One region of the Paracoccus aminovorans genome, then DNA from elsewhere that is predicted to be linked to it. Evidence: riboswitches for the same ligand, from Rfam matches in the RefSeq annotation. Region 1 holds a riboswitch; each other region holds the start of a gene.
What was found. Region 1 has a riboswitch for cobalamin ahead of JCM7685_RS19190 (DUF1852 domain-containing protein). Riboswitches for the same ligand answer to the same signal wherever they lie in the genome.
Positions count from the first base shown of each region.

Region 1 (3,530 bases):
TCGGACAATTTCTGCGCCCGCGCTCAAAGCAGCCAGCTTGCCGCTTGCCACGCGACGAGTCAAAGGCGCCATGCCGCAGTTGGTGCAGGGCCAGAGCTTGTCGGCGTCCACGAACTGCAGCGCCCTTCGTAGAGTATCGGCTACCTCGTCGGGAGTCTCGATGGCATTGGTCGCCACATCAATAGCGCCCACCATCACTTTCTTGCCTCGGATGAGTTCGATCAGATCCATTGGGACACGAGAATTCTGACATTCCAGAGATATTATGTCGATATCGGACTTTTGCAGTTTTGGGAAGATTTCTTCATAATGCCTCCACTCCGCACCAAGGGTCTTTTTCCAGTCTATATTGGCCTTGATACCGTAGCCATAGCAAATATGCACCGCGGTTTCGCATTGAAGACCTTCAATAGCCCTTTCCAGAGTGGCGATCCCCCAATCATTCACCTCATCGAAAAATACATTGAATGCGGGTTCATCGAACTGAATGATGTCGACGCCGGCAGCCTCCAGCTCCTTGGCTTCCTGATTCAGGATGCTGGCGAATTCCCAGGCCAGTTTCTCGCGACTTTTATAGTGAGCATCATAAAGCGTATCGATCATCGTCATGGGGCCGGGCAGGGCCCATTTGATGGGCTGCCTGGTCTGCTGGCGCAAAAATTTGGCATCCTCGACAAAGACCGGCCTTCGACGGACCACGGCATCGACAACCGTCGGGACACTCGCATCATAACGATCCCGAATCCTGATGGTCTCGCGCTTTTCGAAATCAACTCCGCTGAGATGCTCGATGAACGTGGTGACGAAATGCTGACGCGTTTGCTCGCCGTCGCTGACGATATCAATGCCTGCCTGTTGCTGATCTGCCAGGGATAAACGCAGAGCATCCTGCTTTCCCTCGATCAGTTGCTCACCTTGCAACTTCCAGGGCGACCAGAGAGTCTCGGGTTGCGCAAGCCAGGAGGGTTTGGGCAAACTGCCGGCAGTTGAGGTGGGTAGCAGTGTTTTCATTGCAAGTAACCTTTTGATCCTGATTGTTCAAAGTGCGTAGCTGGCAAACCACTGCTCAAGAGTGGCTTGGTGCGGCTTGATGAAGTGCTCATGGGCGAACTTGCCCTGCTCAATAGCCAGCCGACTCCGTTCCTCACGATCATAAACAATCTGGGTTAGGGAGTAGTCACGATTCTGCAAGCTTGGCTGATAGAACTTCCCTGCAGTGGAATTTGCGTTGTAAATCTCCGGGCGGTAGATTTTCTGAAAGGTTTCCATCGTGCTGATGGTGCCGATAAGCTCAAGATTATTGTAATCATTAGGCAAATCGCCGCTGAAATAGAAAGCCAGAGGCGCGACTCCATCTGGAGGCATGAAAAATCGAACCCGCAGCCCCATTTTCCCGAAATATTGATCGGTCAAGGAGTGCTGATCTTGCTGATACTCCACGCCCAGGACAGGATGCTGATTTTCGGTCCGACGATAAGTCCTGCTGCTTGAAGCGCTGAGACATATGACGGGAGCCTTCTTGAATTTCTCTTTGTAAGCGTTCGAGTGTACGAAGTGCTTGAAAAGCTTTCCGTGCAAACCGCCGAAGTTGTCCGGAACGCTGAAGCTCGGTCGCTTTCTGTTGTGATCGGGCAGCAATACACTGAAGTCATAATCCCGAACATAAGATGAGAAATTGTTCCCCGCAATGCCATCAATGCGCTTTTCGGCCTTTTTATCGATGATATTTGTCTTCAAGATTTCAATCAATGGGAAGGAATCATTGACGCCTTCAACGCCGACATTAAATTCGACGGAAATTATTTCAAGGTCGACAGAATAACGATCTGCTTGGGGATTATCCCAGTGGGCTAGGGCATTGAAGCGATTGTCGATCATCTTCAATGCGTTGCGCAGGTTTTCTCTGCGACTCTCTCCTCTTGCCAGATTTGCGAAGTTGGTCGTGATCCGCGTATTGTCTGAGGGGTGGTAGTCCTCATCAAAGCGAATGCTCTTGATAGTGAACGTGAATTCTTCATTCATCGTGACATGCCTTCTGGACGACCTGACGAAGCAGGCCGGAAAACGAAAAGACTCCCCGCGACGAATGTCGCGAAGCGGCGATGTCACCTTTGCGGATTGGCCGCTCCCGACGCGCCCACCGCGGCCGGAACAGGTGATCGATCCAGGCAGGTTTCCTGACTTGCGGGTCTTCGCCTGGTCCGGCCTTCCCAGCGCGCGATACGCGCCAGTGGCATTCGGACAGGCTCTCCGCCTACAGTTGCGGGGGCAGCTCCGGATTTGACGACTGTCTTACCGGATTCCCTTTTATCCGGGGGCTCCCCCGGCACCTGAATCACACGGCAAATTTGCCCGCCTTGCACAAAGTGTCAACGGCTCCGGAAGTGAAATTCCGTCATGATAAATATGAGCGAAGCGGCGGCGGCTGCGCTATTGCACCTCTGGTCCTCTACCAGAGCTGCACATCCTGCTGCGCTGGGGCTGTGACGCAGGCGCCGCCGAGCCACCAGATCCGCAGCGCGAGGGCCGCTCGGGGGTGACGCTGTTTCGCCGCGTCGCGCGCGGACCGATACCAACCGAAGAGGGTATCATGCAGGCTCCGGTCCGTTTCTCCGTTGGATCTGATCGGTAAATGAGGGGTGAAGGTTAGCCACCGACGGCCTGCAGGCCGAGCACCAGCCTATTCACGAGCAGCCACTTTTCCCGGGTGCCTCGAACGAGGATGGGACCCTTTTCAAATGGCCTGCTGAGGCTCTCTGCCGGTTCGGCGTTTCGCGATCTCGATGAGCAGCCCGAAGGCATCGTAAAGCAGCACGGCGATGCAGCCCGTCAGCATCCCGCCCTGGATGACATAGGCCGGATTGTTCGAGGTCAGCCCGGCGATGATCACCTCGCCCAGGCTGCGCGCGGCGATGGTCGAGCCGATGGTCGCCGTGGACAGCGCGATGACGATCGAGATCCGGATCCCCTCAAGGATCAGGGGCAGGGCGAGGGGCATCTCGACCTGCGTCAATATCCGGCGCGGCGTCATGCCCATCGCCTTGCCCGAAAGCAGGACCGCGCCGGGCACCGCCCGCAGTCCCGCCAGCGCGTTTTCGAAGATCGGCAGCAGGCCGTAGAGGAACAGGGCCAGCACCGTGGGCCGGGCGCCGAAGCCCAGCAAGGGAACCGACAGCGCCAGCACGGCGACCGGCGGAAAGGTCTGGCCGACATTCGCCAGCGTCCGGGCCATGGGCAGGAACTCGGCCCCGGCGGGGCGGGTGACGAGGATGGCCAGCGCCAGCGCGATCAGGGTCGAGGGGATCATCGCCAGCGCCACCAGCGCCAGATGCGAGGCGGTCAGGCCGGCCAGCGATGCGCGGTCGTAGATCACCGGCCCGCCCGCGGGCGCGAAGGGGCGCAGCAGCGGCTCGAACAGCGCGGGAAACAGGATCAGCCCGCCCGTCACACCGATCAGGATGATCCAGCGCAGCGCCGTCATTCCCGACCCCGCGCCAGGATGTCGTCGCGCGTGACGATGCCAAGCCGTT
Region 1 covers NZ_LN832562.1:687,888-691,417, reverse strand. Annotated here, with positions in the region: gene JCM7685_RS19195 (methionine synthase) at 1-1,011, opposite strand, end outside; gene JCM7685_RS19190 (DUF1852 domain-containing protein) at 1,039-2,022, opposite strand; cobalamin riboswitch at 2,151-2,349, opposite strand; gene JCM7685_RS19180 (ABC transporter permease) at 2,735-3,481, opposite strand; gene JCM7685_RS19175 (ABC transporter ATP-binding protein) at 3,478-3,530, opposite strand, start outside.

Region 2 (3,530 bases), 360 kb from region 1:
GCCTCGTTGACCTGCAGGATCTCGCTGCACAGGTTCGACATGGTGATGCGGCCATGCACCGGGTTGGCGCGGTTCACCGTGTCCTCGAACATGATGTAGGGATAGCCGCTTTCGAACTGGATCTCGGCCAGGGTCTGGAAAAATGCGCGGGCGTTGATCTTGCGCTTCTTGATGCGCTTGTCGTCCACCATCTCGGCATATTTCTCGGTCACCGAGATTTCCGAGAAAGGCACGCCATAGACCTTCTGGATGTCGTGCGGCGAGAACAGGTACATGTCCTCGTTGCGCTTCGCCAGTTCGAAGGTCACGTCCGGGATCACCACGCCCAGGCTCAGCGTCTTGATGCGGATCTTCTCGTCGGCGTTCTCGCGCTTGGTGTCGAGGAAGCGCAGGATGTCCGGGTGATGCGCGTTCAGATAGACCGCGCCCGCGCCCTGACGCGCGCCCAGCTGATTGGCATAGCTGAACGAATCCTCCAGCAGTTTCATCACCGGGATGACACCCGAGGACTGGTTCTCGATGCCCTTGATCGGTGCGCCCGCCTCACGCAGGTTGGTTAGCATCAGCGCCACGCCGCCGCCGCGCTTCGACAGTTGCAGGGCCGAGTTGATCGAGCGGCCGATGGATTCCATGTTGTCTTCCAGCCGCAGCAGGAAGCACGAGATCAACTCGCCACGCGACTTCTTGCCGGCGTTGAGGAAGGTCGGCGTCGCTGGCTGGAAGCGACCGGACAGGATCTCGTCCATGAAGCGCATCGCCAGGCCCTCGTCGCCGCGCGCCAGCGCCAGGGCGACCATGACCACGCGGTCCTCATAGCGTTCCAGGTAGCGCTGGCCGTCGCGAGTCTTCAGCGTGTAGCTGGTGTAATACTTGAACGCGCCCAGGAAGGTCGGGAAACGGAACTTCTTCTGATAGGCGGCATCCCAGATCGCGCGCTGGAAGTTCTTGGAATACTGGTCCAGCACCTCGGGCTCGTAATAGCCCTCGTCGACCAGATAGCGCAGCTTTTCGTCCAGATTGTGGAAAAAGACGGTGTTCTGGTTGACGTGCTGCAGGAAATACTGCCGCGCCGCCTTGCGATCCGCGTCGAAGCGGATGCGGCCCTCGCCGTCATAGAGGTTCAGCATCGCGTTCAGCGCGTGATAGTCCAACTCGGCCTTTACGCCATCGTCAAGCATTCCGTCCCCCAGAATTCGCTTAGCCCCGCATGCACGCGGGAAATATCCAGATCGGTCCCCGCCAGCTCGAAACGATACAGCACGGGAACGTTGCATTTGGTGGAAATCACCCGACCAGACAGCGCATAGGTGGCGCCGAAATTCCGGTTGCCGGCGGCGATGACGCCGCGCAGCAGGGCGCGGCGGTCGGGATCGTTCAGGAAATGGATGACCTGCTTGGGCACCGCGCCCCGCCCCTCGCCATCGGCATAGGTCGGGCAGATCAGCACATAGGGCAGATCGGGCGCAGGCATCGGGTCCCTGGGCGAGATCGGGATGCGGCAGGCGGGCCGGCCGAGCCGGGCCACGAAGCGCGCCGTATTCCCCGAAGCCGAGGAGAAATAGACCAGTCTGCCCGTCGGCCCGCCCATGGCCCTTACGACAGGCGGCCGATCATGTCCGGGCGGAAGCCGGCCCAATGCGCCTCGCCGGCGACGACGACCGGCGCCTGGCGATAGCCGAGCGAGGTGACCAGTTCCAGCGCCGAGTCGTCCTCGGTCAGGTCCACCAGGTGGTAGTCGAGACCGCGCGCATCCAGGGCGCGGGTGGTGGCGGTGCATTGCACGCAGGCGGGCTTGGAATAAACGGTGATGGTCATGCCTCTGCTCCTTCTTTTTTGCTGTAGGGCAGCCGAGGGCTGGGCCGGAGGCTATGCCATCCGAACCGCTCAAGCCCCGCGCCCGCCGCACGGTGTGGTCCTTTCGTGCCATGGCAGGTCTTCTGACTCGCAGGTCTCGGCTCGGCTGCCCTTCCCGGTTTCCCAGTGGCGTTGCAACCTCGCTCACCGCTTACAGCTGCGGGGGCAGTGCCGGATTTTCACCGGGCTTCCCTCTTCGTCCTCCGGATCGCTCCGGATTAACCATGACCCGGCCAGTAAGCCACGCCGTGCGGCCCGGGTCAATCCATATCTAGTGGGATGCGGCGATCTATCCCCAAATATGTGGTGGGTCTGTGGATAAGATCGCCAGGGCGCACGAAAGGCGTCCCGTTAACCATTCGCCGAACGGATCGGGGTCCGAAGCGGCCATCCTGCTGCCGGAGGTTGTGCGGCGCCGCCGCGGGCGTACTCGGCGGCAGGGACGCATGGCGGGACCGAGATCCGACCCCGCAATCCGCGGCGCCCTCACAGGGCGGCCGTGGCACGCTTCACCTGCCATGTCCGCCGAACAAAGGCGGCGACGAAGATCGCGGTCAGGATCAGGATGACCGTCGGCGCCGGCGCGCTGTCCAGGAAGAAGCTGGCATAGGCCCCGGTCAGCATCGCCGCCATGCAGACCGCCACCGCCACCGCCAGCATGCGGCCGAAGCTGCGCGCCAGCAGGAAGGCGATGGCGCCCGGCGCGATCAGCAGCCCGACCGCCAGGATCAGCCCCGTCGCCGCCATGGTGGCGACGATGGTCAGCGACAGGATCGTCAGCAACCCATAATGCAGCAACCCCACCGGCAGGCCCGACGCCCGCGCCTGCGCCGGATCGAAGGCGTGCAGCATCAGGTCCTTCCATTTCAGCAGCAGCACCAGCGACACCGGCGCCCCGATCCACAGGGCGGTGCGCAGGTCCGCGGCGCCCACGCCCAGCATGTTGCCGAACAGGATATGGTCCAGGTGCACGTCCGAGGCGATCGAGGTGTAGAGGACGATCCCCAGCCCGAACATGCCCGAGAAGACGACGCCCATGACCGTGTCCTTCTTCACGCGGCTGTTGTCCGCCAGGTATCCGGTGGCCAGCGCCGTCACCATCCCGGCCGCGAAGGCGCCCAGGATCAGCGGAAAGCCGAGGATATAGGCCAGCACCACGCCCGGCAGCACCGCGTGGCTGACCGCGTCGCCCATCAGCGCCCAGCCCTTCAGCACCAGGAAGCAGGACAGCAGCGCCGTCGGGACCGCGACGATGGCCGAGATCAGGAAGGCGTTCTGCATGAAGCCGAACTGGAACGGCAGCAGGAGCTGGTCGATCATTGCGGGGCCTCCTCGCGCAGGGCGGCGCGGGCCTTGGCGCGGGCGGCCAGCAGCCCGTGCTTCGGCGCCCAGACGAAGGCGGCGAGGAAGATCAGCGTCTGCAGCACGACGATGATGCCGCCGGTCGCGCCGTCGAGGAAATAGCTCAGATAGGCGCCCAGGAAGCTGGTGACGGTGCCCAGGGTCACCGACAGCAGGATCAGCCGCGGGAAGCGGTCGCAGAGCAGATAGGCCGTGGCGCCGGGTGTCACCACCATGGCGATGACCAGGAACGCGCCCACGGTCTGCATCGCCGCCACCACGCAGGCCGACAGCAGCACGAAGAACATTCCCTTCAGCAACCCGGGCCGCAGCCC
Region 2 covers NZ_LN832562.1:304,647-308,176, reverse strand. Annotated here, with positions in the region: gene nrdE (class 1b ribonucleoside-diphosphate reductase subunit alpha) at 1-1,178, opposite strand, end outside; gene nrdI (class Ib ribonucleoside-diphosphate reductase assembly flavoprotein NrdI) at 1,160-1,588, opposite strand; gene nrdH (glutaredoxin-like protein NrdH) at 1,594-1,815, opposite strand; cobalamin riboswitch at 1,911-2,096, opposite strand; gene JCM7685_RS17490 (metal ABC transporter permease) at 2,341-3,174, opposite strand; gene JCM7685_RS17485 (metal ABC transporter permease) at 3,171-3,530, opposite strand, start outside.
Region 2: it holds a riboswitch for cobalamin, as region 1 does, so the genes downstream of both, nrdH (glutaredoxin-like protein NrdH) here and JCM7685_RS19190 (DUF1852 domain-containing protein) in region 1, are expected to answer to the same signal.

Region 3 (3,530 bases), on a different replicon from region 1:
ACGTCCTGAAACCGCAAGTTTGCTTTGACATTCGTTCGCCGCGGGCGCAGCGTCCCGGACATTGTTCCGCAGAAGGAAGCCGGTGGAATTCCGGCACGGTCGCGCCACTGTAACCGCCCGCAGCAAGGGCGGAAGTCAGACCCGGAGGCGGAGCATGTGACACCCCAGATGGACGCGTATCCGAAGGAGATTTCCGATGGCCTATACCCACGCCGCCCCCGACAGTCGCAGCGCCCCGATTCCCTTGGGCGAATGGGCGCCCTGGGCGATCTTTGCCGGCCTGGTCATGCTGCTGGCGCTGTATTTCGTCAGCACCGAGCAAGGCGCGGTCGCGCTGTTCGACGGCACCAACGTGCATGAATTCGTGCATGACGCCCGGCACCTGCTCGGCTTCCCCTGCCACTGAGGAAGCGGACATGACAGGACGTTACTTGCTGCTCGGCATGATCGCCGGGCTGATCGCGGGTGTGCTGGCCTTCGGCGTCGGCAAGGTCTGGGGCGAGCCGCCGGTGGCCGCCGCCATCGCCATCGAGGAGGCGGGCTCGGAAGCCGAGGCCCCCGCCGGGCACGACGCGGAACACAGCCATGACGCCGCCGCGGGCACGGTGACCGCGGACAGCGCCGCCGAGGCCGAGCCGGCCGGGCATTCGCATTCGCATGGCGACGAGGAAGGCTTCAGCCGCGAGACCCAGGCCGGGCTGGGCCTCTTGACCGGCATGGCGGTCTTCGGCGCCGGGCTGGGCGGGCTGTTCGCGCTGGCCTTCGCCTTTGTCCAGGGGCGCTTTTCGCATCTGAGCGCGGCGGGCACGGCGGCGGTCATGGCGGCGCTTGGCTATGTCGCGGTGGTGCTGGTGCCCTTCCTGAAATACCCGGCCAACCCGCCGGCCGTCGGCCATGGCGAGACCATCGGCCTGCGCACGCAGGTCTTCTTTGCCATGATGGTGCTGTCGCTGGTGGCGCTGGCGGTTTCGGTCGCGGTCGCCCGCAGCGGCAGCGACCGCTGGCGCTGGGGCATCCTGGGCGGGGTGGTCTATCTGGCGCTGGTCACGATCGCGGGCCATGTGTTGCCGGCGATCAACGAGGTTCCGGCGACCTTCCCCGGCGATCTGCTGTGGCAATTCCGCACCGTGTCCCTGGTGGTCGAGGCCGTGCTCTGGGCCGGGATCGGCCTGATCTTCGGCCAGCTGGTGCAGCGGACGCTGGCCCGCGATCCGGGCTTGCGGCAGCGGCTGGCCTGATCCCGCAGACGGAAAGGCCCGAGGCGCCGGTTCGCCGGCGCCTTTCGCATGGGCGCTGGCAAGATCGGCGGCAGCCTCCAGCCTTGGCCGCTCCCGAGGATCTTCTTCGGCCATCGCATCGGCATCCCGGCGGCGAAGTCGCTGACCTGGCAGGCACGGCCCCGGCGGAATCCGCATTGCGCCCCGCCGCGCCGGCGTCAAACGCGGGGCCCGGGTGCGACGTTTGCGCGACGCCGATGCCTATTGACAGCTCACGCTTCCGTGCGCCAATTCGATCCTGCTTCGGTTCCCGCCGATTCCGGCGGGTGAAAAGGGAATCCGGTGCGCCCCTTTGGGGCCAATCCGGAGCTGCCCCCGCAACTGTAAGCGGTGAGCGACGGTCAAGGATGCCACTGGGGCGCAAACCCCGGGAAGGCAGACCCGAGCGATGATCCGCCAGCCAGGAGACCTGCCGCGGCGTTCACCCATTTCCGGCGCGGGGCGCGCATGGAAAGCGGCCATTCCGCAGAGGTGACGATCACCGTCCTGGGGCGGGGACCGTCGGTCCTTTCCACGGGGCAACTCTGCAATTCGCAGGCCGCGGCCTGCGTTGGAAAGGTCAAGGCATGATCCGAACCCAAGCCTCTCTTCTGGCCCTGGCAGCGGCGGTTTCGCCGGGTCTCGCGCTGGCGCAGGATGCCGTCACGCTCGATCCGGTCATCCTGTCGGCGGGCTTCTCGCCCATCGCGAGCGACGCCTACGGCCGCGCCCATACGGTGCTGACCGCCGAGGAAATCGAGCAGCGCGGCATCGCCACGGTCCAGGACGCGCTGCGCGCCGTGCCCGGCATCGCGGTTTCGGCCACCGGCTCGACCTTCACCCAGGTCCGCATCCGGGGCGGCGAGGGCAACCACACGCTGATCCTGATCGACGGCATCGAGGCCGTGGGCGGCGGCGACGAATATATCCTGACCGGGCTGGAGACCGCGAACATCGAGCGCATCGAGGTGCTGCGCGGGCCGCAATCGGTCTATTACGGCTCGAACGCCTCGGCCGGGGTGATCAACATCATCACCCGCAAGGGCGGCGAGGGGTTGGAATACGGCGGCGCGGTCGAGGCGGGCAACGGCGCCGCGGCCTCGGCCTATGTCAGCCGCAACGGCGCGCGGGGCGGGCTGGCGCTGAACCTGTCGGCCCGCGACGACCACGGCTATGACCAGTCGGGCGACGGCGGCGAAAAGGACGGCATCATCCGCAAGACCATCGGCGCCTCGGGCTGGCTGCAGGCCACCGACGACCTGCGGCTGGGCACCACGTTGCGCCGGTCCTGGGAAAAATACGATTACGACGCGCTCAACTATCTGGCGACCACGGCCGACGACTATGTCGTGGACGACCCCGCGCTCTACAGCAAGCGCGACGAGTTCCAGGGCGCGCTTTGGGCCGAGTTTTCCAGCCTCGACGGCCGGCTGACGCATCGGCTGGAATATCAGGACACCGTGTTCAAGCAGAGCAGCAACGGCGGCGCCTGGACCACCGGCAAGACGCGCAAGCTGAAATACCGCGGCAGCTTCGGTCTGGACGGCCGGGCGGTGACGGAATCGGCGCATATCCTCGGCCTGCTGGCCGAGAAGCAGAAGGACGAATCCTCCGCCGCCCCGGATTACGACCGCGAGATGACCTCGGTGGCGCTGGAATACCGCGGCTTCCTGGACAACGGGCTGGATCTGCAGGCGGGCCTGCGCCGCGACGACAACAAGGTGTTCGAGGATTTCACCAGCTGGAACCTGGGCCTGTCCTGGCAGGTGCCGGACCAGCCCTATCGGCTGCATGCCTCGGCCGGCGCGGGGCTGGTGAACCCGTCCTATTACGAGCTTTACGCCGATGACACCTATACCCGCGGCAATCCCTCTCTGAAGCCGGAAAAGAACCGCGGCTTCGACCTGGGCGTCGAGTTCCAGCTGCCCGACGACCGCGGCACCGTCGACCTGACCTGGTTCAAGGAAAAGCTTGAGGACGAGATCGCCTATGTCTATGGCGCCGCCCCGGACGGTCGGGCGAGTTATGAGAATCAGCCCGGCAAAAGCCCGCGCGAAGGCGTCGAGCTGACGGCGCGGATCCGCGCCACCCAGACGCTGGACCTGGCGCTGAACTATACCTACCTGGACGCCAAGAACCCCGACGGCTCGGTCGAGGTGCGCCGGCCGCGGCACGAACTGGGCCTGGCGGCGACGCTGGCCTTCCTGGACGGGCGCGGTTCGGTCACCGCCGATGTCCGCCGGGTCGCGGGCAATTACGACAGCCGGTTCTTCG
Region 3 covers NZ_LN832560.1:13,304-16,833, reverse strand. Annotated here, with positions in the region: gene JCM7685_RS15485 (CbtB domain-containing protein) at 197-406, shown strand; gene JCM7685_RS15480 (CbtA family protein) at 417-1,238, shown strand; cobalamin riboswitch at 1,505-1,708, shown strand; gene JCM7685_RS15475 (TonB-dependent receptor plug domain-containing protein) at 1,844-3,530, shown strand, end outside.
Region 3: it holds a riboswitch for cobalamin, as region 1 does, so the genes downstream of both, JCM7685_RS15475 (TonB-dependent receptor plug domain-containing protein) here and JCM7685_RS19190 (DUF1852 domain-containing protein) in region 1, are expected to answer to the same signal.

Region 4 (3,530 bases), on a different replicon from region 1:
CGCGATGATCAGCGCGGTCAGCGCGTTGAACATCTGCGAGCCGGCGATGCCCGCCAGGATGATGACCCCGGCGCCGCGCAGCCCGGTGCCGCCGCCCGCCATCCTCGCCAGCCCTGCCACCAGCGCGAATGCGGTCAGCGCGCCGGCAAAGGCCCCAGCCGACATGCCGACCAATCCGCCGCCGACCCCCGCCACCGCGATCAGCACCGCCCCGGTCGAGGCGCCGGCCGAGATGCCCAGCAGATAGGGCTCGGCCAGCGGGTTGCGCAGCAGCGCCTGCAGGATCAGCCCCGACAGCGCCAGGCTGGCGCCGCCGCAGGCCGCCACCACCGCCCGCGACAGCCGGTAATGCCAGATCACGCTGGCGTCGATCGGATCGAGCGCGGCCGACGACAGCCCCGCCTTGACCGCCAGCACCTCGACGACGGTGGCAAGCGGGATCCGCGTCTCGCCCACCGCCGTGCCGAAGAACAGCGCCGCGACCAGCACGGCGGGGGCCAGCCACAGCCAGCCCCCCCGGCGTCCCATGCCCCGGGTCGCGGCGCGCGCGCTCATTTCAGGTCGAACCCGGCCAGCGATTCCGCCAGCGACTCCAGCCCATAGATCGAGCGCACCGAGGGATCCATCGCATTGGCCGGCATGGTCAGGATGCGATCATGCCTGACCGCCTCCATCTGGCTGGTCACCGGATCCGAGGTCAGGAACCCGCGCTTGACCGCGATGTCGTCGGCGGGAAAGCGGCGGCGGTTCATCTCGGCGGCGACGATGAAGGTGGGATCGGCCTTGGCGATGGTCTCCCAACCCACGGTCGGCCATTCCTCTTGCGAGCCGACGACGTTCTTCACGCCCAGCTTCGACAGCATCCAGCCCGGCGCCGCGTTCACACCGGCGATATAGGGGTCGATCTCGATATCGGCCGAGGAATACCAGAACAGGCCCGACACGTCCTCGGGCAGGTTCAGCGCCTTCGCCTTCTCGACCGCTGCCGTCTCGCGCGCCTTCAGATCGGCGATCACCTCGGCGCCGCGGTCCTGGACGTCGAAGATCGTCGCCAGTTCCTCGATGCCCTTATAGAGCGTCGCGGTGTCGAACATCACCGTGCGGGTGCCGTCCATGCTTTGGGTATTGTCCTTGCCGATGCATTCGGTGGGCATGATCCAGCTGGGGATCCTGGCGTCGTCGAACATCTCGCGCGTGCCGACCGCGCCCTGCGGGCCGATCATCCATTCATAGGCGGTGACCACCAGTTCGGGCTTCTTGGCCAGCACGCTCTCGAAGCTGGGGGCGTTGTCGGCAAGGCGCTCGACCTTGGCATCGACCTCTTCGAACTCGGGCAGGACCGGGTTGATCCACAGCGCCGTGCCCGCGACCTTGTCCGCGAGGCCCAGCATGTAAAGGATCTCGGTCGTGCTTTGCCCGACGCTGACGACGCTGTCGGGCGCCTTGTCGAAGGTGATCTCGTGGCCGCAGCTGGTCAGCGTCAGCGGGTATTCGGTGCCCGCAAGCGCCATCGGCGCCAGCGTGAACGTGGCGAGGATCGCCGTGGTGAATCTCAGCATGATGGTCCCTTCCGCTGCATCATGAGGGCAAGACGCGGGGGCGGACAGGAACCGGGCGGAAGGACGCCGATACATGCCACGCCCCAGCCGTCCCGCTGGGGTTGGTCTACGACGTCGGCAGGTCTCCTGACTGGCGGGTCGCGGCGGGATGCGGCCTTCCCATGGCTTGCGGCCACAGTGGCGTTCTGCATCCTGCTCGCCGCCTACAGTTGCGGGGGCAGTTCCGGTTCGGGGCCTTGGACCCCGGCGGATTCCCTTTCAATTCCTTGCGGAAACCGACGGCTTCCCCCTAGCTTCTGGCACCGGCGCTGGCAAGAAGGATCTCCGGGCGACCGGAAACCGGACCGGGATGCGTCGTAACGGCATTTCGCCTGCCCCGGGCGAACCGATCCCTGGCCCGATGCGTTCCCTTGCCGAAGAAGGCAACCCCATGAGGTCAAGATGAAACGCATTCCCTTTGTCGCCGCCCTGGCCGCACCGCTGGCGCTGGCCGCCTGCGCGTCGCAGCCGGAAGAGCCCACCCAGGCCGACGCGGATCCCTGCGGCGCCGCGCGCTATGCGCATCTGGTCGGCCAGGTCTCGCCGACGATCAGCGTGCCCGAAGGCCAGGCCTATCGCATCGTCCGCGATGGCCAGCCGATGACGCTGGAACTGCTGCAAGAGCGCCTGACCTTCATGTTCGACCGCAAGGGCACGCTGATGTCGGTCAGCTGCAACTGACCTCCTGCCGCCGCGGATCGGCGCGAACCCCGTGCCCATGCGCCGATCTGCCGCAGGCAACCGCGAAACCACATGCGTCCGATCCATCCGCCGCTTGCACCCCCGCCCCGACGCTGCCAAGGCTGGCGCGATCCGAGCGGATGAAGGGACGGTAAGCATGGGGATGACGCGCCGCACGGTCCTGGCCGCGCTGGCGACGGCCGTGGCGGGAGCCTCGGCCGGCAATCCGGCCCTGGACGACCTCGCCTACGCCGAGACCTCGTCCCGCAACCGCCTGGACGTGCATCTGCCCGAGGGCAAGGGGCCGTTTCCCTGGCTGCTGGACCTGCATGGCGGCGGCTTCCGGACCGGCGACAAGCGCAGCCTGCCGGTGCCGCCGCAACTGCCGGCACAGGGTATCGCGGTGGTGCGGATGAACTATCGCCTGTCCAACCAGGCGCTTTGGCCGGCGCAGGAAGGCGACGTGCTGGCCGCCGTGGCCTTTCTGAACCGCCGGGGGCCCGATCTGGGGCTGATGCCCGGCCGCATGGCGCTGGGGGGCCGCAGCGCCGGCGCCTTCATGGCGGTTTCCGCAGCGCTGACGCTGGCCGCGCGGGACCGGCCGCCTCGGGCGGTGGTCGATTTCTACGGACCGATGGATTTCGGCAGCCTGGACGCCGATCTGGCAAAGCTGGGCCGCAGGCTGCGCCGCACCCCCGCCGATTCGCCCCGCAGCGTCGAATCGCTGCTGGTCGGCTATCCGGTGGGCCAGCGCCGCGAACAGGCGACCCCGCTGTCGCCCGTGGGCCGGCTGCGCGCGATGCGGCCCGGCACGCCGCTGCCGCCGCTGATGATCCGCCACGGCGCCCAGGACGGCATCGTCCCTGCCGGCCAGGCCGAGCGGCTGCGCACTGCCTGGGCCGCCGTCGATCCCCGGGCGGAAATCGACTTCGCGCTGCTGCCGCACGAGGGCCACGGCACCGGCGGCTTCGGGCGCGCGGCCGTGCAAGAGGCGCTGGCCCGCTTCCTGGCCCGGCACCTCTCCGGCTAGCTTCGGCGCCCTCGCCGCTGCATTGCGGCAGGACGGCTTTGAAAACGAAAGAATATTACAAATTCCCTATCTGTCATGTTGCATTGTTGCGCATCTGACCGTAGAACAGGCTGGCAACCCGCGTTGATTCTGCGCTGCGGCAGAACCGCGCAAGGAAAGCGGCAAAAGAGGACTGCAAGATGGCCCTGGACCAACCGACCCCGATCGCGCCCTATGATGCG
Region 4 covers NZ_LN832559.1:1,448,489-1,452,018, reverse strand. Annotated here, with positions in the region: gene JCM7685_RS07230 (FecCD family ABC transporter permease) at 1-555, opposite strand, end outside; gene JCM7685_RS07225 (ABC transporter substrate-binding protein) at 552-1,559, opposite strand; cobalamin riboswitch at 1,659-1,854, opposite strand; gene JCM7685_RS07220 (I78 family peptidase inhibitor) at 2,001-2,279, shown strand; gene JCM7685_RS07215 (alpha/beta hydrolase) at 2,437-3,309, shown strand; gene ccrA (crotonyl-CoA carboxylase/reductase) at 3,489-3,530, shown strand, end outside.
Region 4: it holds a riboswitch for cobalamin, as region 1 does, so the genes downstream of both, JCM7685_RS07225 (ABC transporter substrate-binding protein) here and JCM7685_RS19190 (DUF1852 domain-containing protein) in region 1, are expected to answer to the same signal.